One region of the Paenibacillus sp. NPDC101420 genome, then DNA from elsewhere that is predicted to be linked to it. Evidence: a T-box and tRNA genes for the amino acid it is inferred to sense, from the RefSeq annotation. Region 1 holds a T-box; the other holds one or more tRNA genes.
The links. The T-box of region 1 lies ahead of ACQKMP_RS20865 (arginine--tRNA ligase). A T-box ahead of a tRNA ligase gene usually reads a tRNA of that ligase, here a tRNA-Arg.

Region 2: it has a tRNA-Arg gene. The T-box ahead of ACQKMP_RS20865 (arginine--tRNA ligase) is inferred to sense a tRNA for this amino acid. The anticodon was not compared.

Annotation. Positions count from the first base shown of each region.
Region 1 is NZ_JBNNSE010000005.1:110,777-113,889, reverse strand. Features, by position in the region: gene ACQKMP_RS20865 (arginine--tRNA ligase) at 1-1,770, opposite strand, end outside; T-box leader at 1,811-2,027, opposite strand; gene ACQKMP_RS20860 (hypothetical protein) at 2,307-2,666, shown strand; gene ACQKMP_RS20855 (beta strand repeat-containing protein) at 2,681-3,113, shown strand, end outside.
Region 2 is NZ_JBNNSE010000004.1:38,006-41,118, reverse strand. Features, by position in the region: gene ACQKMP_RS18130 (sugar-binding transcriptional regulator) at 1-936, opposite strand, end outside; tRNA gene ACQKMP_RS18125 (tRNA-Arg) at 1,272-1,346, shown strand; gene clpP (ATP-dependent Clp endopeptidase proteolytic subunit ClpP) at 1,540-2,136, shown strand; gene ACQKMP_RS18115 (GDSL-type esterase/lipase family protein) at 2,232-2,870, opposite strand; gene ACQKMP_RS18110 (PdaC/SigV domain-containing protein) at 2,956-3,113, opposite strand, start outside.

The DNA.
Region 1 (3,113 bases):
AGCCTCCGCACCTTTTAAAATCGGACATATAGAATAGAAGTTATTGAAAAGTGTGGCTAAGGTATGCGCGTACGTGCAGAGTATATTCGGCGTCAATTCTATGCTGGCAGAATACAATGTCTCCTGCCAGAGGCTAAGCTGTCTCAGCAAAGCGAGCTCTGCTTTTTCCATTTCGAGTGGAAATTGAAGTTCTGAGCCATCTGTGCTGAATGGGATTGTAGATTTGCTCAAAACACTGCTGGCACGGGCATAGGTGTACATCAGATAAACCCCGGTATTACCGGATATTTCGGTAGCCTGTTTGAAATCAAACACGATTTCCGTTCCCAGGTTAAACCGCAGCAGATAATAACGAATAGCAGCAGCTGCAATTATATGGCTGGAAAGACCCTCTTTATCAGAGCGCGAATGTTCTATGTTCTGTTCCATAAGCTTTACTAAATCGCTCACCTTAACGCCGATTCCTTGGCGCCCGGACATGGCATAAGAAGATTTTCCTTCTGAAGTATCTATCCCCAGCTCAGCAGCAGAGGCCGGACTAAGAGAAACAACGCCATAACTTACATGATGGAGCTTCTCAGCCTGCTCGTTATATCCTAGTGCTCCTAAAGCCTGCTTAACCATTTGTTGCGGATATTCCTGTCTATAATCGATCACGTTAATAACACGGTCGGCATGTCCATAAGGCTCATGGGTTCCAGTTAAACCTGTGGTCCATAAACCAGACGAGAATTCACTGTAGGTGAAATCTTTGGATAGTAGACCGAATTTCCAGAGATGATAAGCAATGTCTTTGGCTGTATATGTCAAGATCCCATTCGAACGCACAAGCACCTTATCCATCTGATGATCCTCTGACTCCGCTCCACTGCTAACCTCTGTCCCTTGCTTTAGCACCCAACAGCCCGCAAGTTTGCCTTCAGTCTCCTGTACAAAAACTGCCGTTTGCTTCAATCGCTCAGATGCGGCTGTCCAGAATCCCTCTTTTAAAATATTGCTCTCCCACACCAGCAGGTCATAGTGAATACCAAAACGCTTCATTTCCGCTACATGTTCTCTCACAATACGTTCAGCGACTAAGTTGCCCAGCCACGCCTCATTACCATCACCCTGTTCAAGGGCATGCAGCATATCCGTGCGCTTGTGAGTGATCTCTGGATTCCGTGCATATTCTTTGTTCACTTTGGCATATAGATCCCAGCAATAATCACCGAAGCGTTGATGTTCCCCTTCTAAAGGTACATTTAATAAACCAACGACTGTATCTGCCAGCTGGTTGCCCAGATCATCCACGTAGTTATGGACCTCTACGGTATGTCCGGTTCTTTTCATGATTCTGACCAGCGCATCGCCGATGCAAGCATTTCTCAGATGACCTACATGAGCAGCTTTATTTGGATTGATTGAAGTGTGCTCTATGATGACCTTTTCCCTTGTGCTGTCAGGCAGATTAAAGGAATGTTTAGCCCACACCTGCCAATCCATATACAAATTAATAAATCCAGGAGCAGCTACTTCGACTCTTTGTAAAAGACCCGTGTACCTCTCTTGTAATTTAATTTCTGCTTTTACTAACTCTGCTATGACGAGAGGGGATTTACGCAGGAGTTTGGCTAGCTGCATAGCAATATTGCAGGAATAATCACCATGCTCTAGATTAGCTGGCTGTTCGATCAGAATTGCAACATCGTTTGGGTAGGCAACTTCTAAGGTGTGGAATACTTTTTTTACACTTTGTTCAATGCTGTTTTTGATGATTTGACTTAACATTTTATACCCTCCTTTGAAAATACAAAAAAGCCCTCGTCTCAAAAGAGACGAGGGCTTTAGCGCTCGCGGTACCACTCTCGTTGCTAAACAGATGTTTAGCCACCTTACAGGATAACGGTCTTTAGCCGGGACTTCCTACTTAGGTTCAGAAGTCCATCTCACGGGTGCGCTTCATTAGGTGATCTGTACCGGCTTGCACTTACCCGGCTCGCTGAGGACTAGAACACGTTAACTACTCTCCCGCTCATCGATGCTTGAATAATTTTTACCAGTATAACGAATATTTCGAAAAAAGCAATAGGGTGTTAGTTAGAAAACGTAGAAAATGCTTGAGTTTAAGATTGTCCGATTAGTAGATTACAAATTCAAAGAATAGAAGGTTGTCTTTTTTTGAGTGGCAATTCCTTTGCATAAATGTCCACACATTAACTTTGAATACAGAATATTACTATATAGAGCTATTAATTATGAACCATGTTACTAGTTTTATAGTTTTTTTATTTTTCAAACTGCAGCAGAAGAGAGGAGTGAAAAAGATGGCTTTATTCTCAACCGGACCTATAGATAATAGTCCAATTCTAGGGGTCAGACAGACACAAATCGTAACAGTAAAAGTAGTTAATCGTGATTCTCTTAATCCATATAATCTTGTTATTCAGGGATTTTTGCTAAATGGGTCAAGATCGATGTATGTGAATGAAATGATTAATCTCGCACCTAACCAAGTTCTAACTAGGAACTATTTTGCAGATTTAGATGCATTTGAATTTGAGTTTACGACATTAGAAGTTGTTGAAGCAGAGGTAGGGATCTCGGTCTGGGGAAAACAGGCTTCAGGGGAATTAGTAGAACCTCATCGTTTAGTAGCGTGGGAAAAACATGTAGGAATAATCTAAAGGAGTGTTGAGAATTGAGCTATTTATCTACTGGGCCGATAGATAATACCATGGTGGGAGGTATACGACCTACTCAACATGTTACGATCAAAATCGATAACCGAAGTGACGTTGTTTCTTCTACGGTTCTCGTTCAAGGATATTATATGAATGGGACAAGAACCATGTATGTTAGTCAGCTTGTTAATGTTATGCCTGATCAAGTTGTAACAACAGATTATTATGCGGATTTTGATGCATTTGAATTTATTTTTACGACTATAAGCCTAGTAGATGATCCAATTCAAATTTCAGTCTGGGGAAAAAATAGTGTGGGTCAAATTGTGGGTGCTCACCGACTAGTCCATTCTGAATTACTCGGAGCAACGGTAGGGGTAACTGGGGCAACAGGAGCAGATGGAGCGACTGGAGCAACAGGAGCAGACGGAGCAACTGGAGCAACGGGAG
Region 2 (3,113 bases), on a different contig from region 1:
CTTTGGTTTGCCTCCAGCAATACCGATGACTGTCTCCGTCCGAACAATATCTTCTAGACGTAGTCCCATCGTAAGCATCGTATGGACAACCTGACCATCTTCGTTAAAGTAATACCCAAAGGATTCAGCCACGGCTCCCTCACCCTGGATTTCTGAGACAGTTGCCTCATCCAGCTTGCGGCGGCGAGTCATTTCAATGGCATCCCCAATCCCATGTACAATAATACGCGAACTGCGGATGATTTGTACAATCTCTCCAATATTAGAGTCAAGTGCTAGTGACTGGTAGGCATCCCCACTAAGTAAATCAGGTACATGCAGCAACCGGTAATTCGCTCCTACCCGTTTTGCCATTGTTGAGGCAATCGTATTGGCTTGAATCTCCATACTCTCTCCTAATCCACCACGCGCCGGAACAAACCAAGCGTTCTTATAGGAAAGGGATAACGGCGGTGTCAGTTGATCAGCCATATCGGCAAGCGTTGATCCACCTGTGACAGCAACTATATCATCTGTACGAAGTACACTGAGCAGCGCTTTTGCACCCGCTCGGCCAAGCTCACGTTTGGTGAACGGCGATGACTCACAATCACCCGGCACCACAATAACTTTATCCAGACCGTACGTTGCCCGAATTTTCTCTTCCAGCTCATCCAGACCAAACAGGCTCTTAACAACCGGCTCTAGCAAATCAAGCAGTCTACGCCCAGCAGCGCTAATGCGCATGCCAACGCTCTCGATCTCAATGAGCCCTTGCGATTTCAGAAGATCCGTCTCGGCACGCAGTACCCGCTCAGTCATATCAAGTGAAGCGGCAAGCGTTCTGCGCCCAATTATATCGGACAGCATGATCTGATGAAGAATCGTGTACCGTCTCTTAAGGGTTTCCATGAGATCAGGCAGAAGCTGCTTTTGGATATCTAATAAATTACGCATACTTTCACTCCTGCAACTTCGTCTTCCTCTATTCCCTTGTTCATGGTCTCAAAATGTCCCGGGTAAACTTTTTAAGTCCCACTCATATTCTAACCAAATATTGCTCGAAGTGCAAGTCTTCCGAGAGTAGAATTCTCAAGCGCTTGTCTTCTTATACATTTATAGGATTGGGAAAGAGATTCAGCTCCAAAAAACCTGTCATTAACAATCCAGATTCTTTAGCTAAGTGAAACACAATGTACGCTTGTCCACCTTGAAGACTAGGGATAGAGCCTGAGTACAGTATTATTAATTCATTGCAATTGCACAGAAATTGTATTATAATCATTTTTGTTGCGCCCGTGGTCCAATGGATATGACGTAGGCCTCCGAAGCCTGAGATCCAAGTTCGATTCTTGGCGGGCGCGCCATTAATTTCACTTTTGTACATAATTTAGTAGTGCCTATACTACTACTTAACCAAAGAGCCGCGTGTCGGCTCTTTTTTTTGAATATAAGTTTGACTTTCTTTGACTTTTTGTTTGAATTTGTTTATCATGTGGGTAATACGGCAAGAGTAAAAATGAATACATTTGAAGAACCAATATCAAGGAGGTTTTCCACGTGAGTTATATTCCTATGGTAGTAGAACAGAGCAACCGCGGTGAGCGCGCTTATGACATCTATTCCCGCCTGCTGAAGGACCGCATCATTTTCCTTGGAACGGAGGTTAATGACGTGGTAGCCAATTCTATCATCGCACAAATGCTGTTCTTGGCTGCCGAAGATCCGGAGAAGGACATTCACCTTTATGTGAATAGCCCCGGCGGTTCCATTACTGCAGGTATGGCTATTTTTGATACAATGCAGTACATTAAACCGGACGTTTCCACCATCTGTGTGGGTATGGCAGCTTCTATGGGAGCTTTCCTACTTAACGCTGGCGCTAAAGGCAAACGCTTCGCGCTGCCTAACAGTGAGATCATGATTCACCAACCTCTGGGTGGTGCTCAAGGTCAAGCAACGGATATTGAAATCCGTGCCCGTCGTATCCTGAAATTGCGTGATAAGTTGAATCGTATTCTTGCAGAACGTACGGGTCAACCGCTAGAACGTATTGAGAAGGACACTGATCGTGATTACTTCATGACTGCTGCAGATGCGGCAGCTTACGGTATCGTTGATAAAGTCATCGAGAAGACACTGCCTAGCGGTGTGTAAGCTATAAAACAACACAAAGAGGCTGTGCCCTATCCACTTGATGGTTAGTGCACAGCCTCTTTACTTTTCAGACCACTACTTCATACGAATCTCGATTAATACAAACCACCATAACCAAGCGCATCCAGTTTCTCAGCAATCACACGGTAGCCTCGACCATTAGGATGTAAGTGGTCAATTGATAAAAGCCCTCTCTCGTTTCCTGCAAACTCACTATAAATAGAAGCAAATCCACATACCCGGCTACTGTACTGTGAGGCATAACTGTTAAACTGCCTTACCCACTCTGTAGCGCCTACTACCTGAGGATAGGGATTATACAATCCCACAATTCGAATGATATAAGGTCTACGCGTTCCCGCCTTCAATTGGAAGAGGATACTCATAATTGCAGCAAAATTCTGTTTGCACTCTTGCAATGATCTTCGCAGCTCTTTAGATAAATTTTCAGGTTGTCTAGCTGCAGCCTTCGCTGCATGGATTAAATCATTACCACCAATGGATAGAGTGATAATATCCGCTGCTCGAATGGCTTCACGAGTCATAGAGCTTCCGCGTAGCCGCTGTTCCAATTCAGAAGTAGTCAATCCATTCACGCCCAAATTCGTGGAGGCTACGTTAGAACGCAGTCTCCCTTCCGCCATTCTACGGTACACCGGTACAAAACCGTTACCTGGCAGAGCTCCAAATCCAGTCGTCAAGGAATCGCCAATTGCAGTGTATTGATAGCTCATAGCTCTCCCCCGTTCATAAACTAGTTACTCCATTTAGCATATGAATTCGAGGTGATTCTGGTAAGGGGGAGATGTCCAGTTCTATTTATTTTACAGCAGCAAATGGGCTGCCGCCTTCCGGCAACAGTTCTTTGAAAGTAAAGATGTATTCGGGGAACCCCGCAGCATAAGCTGTGTATTCATACAATTGGAAGAACAGAACGACCTGATCATCCTTCAGATAAAAATACTTTTCCGTATTCA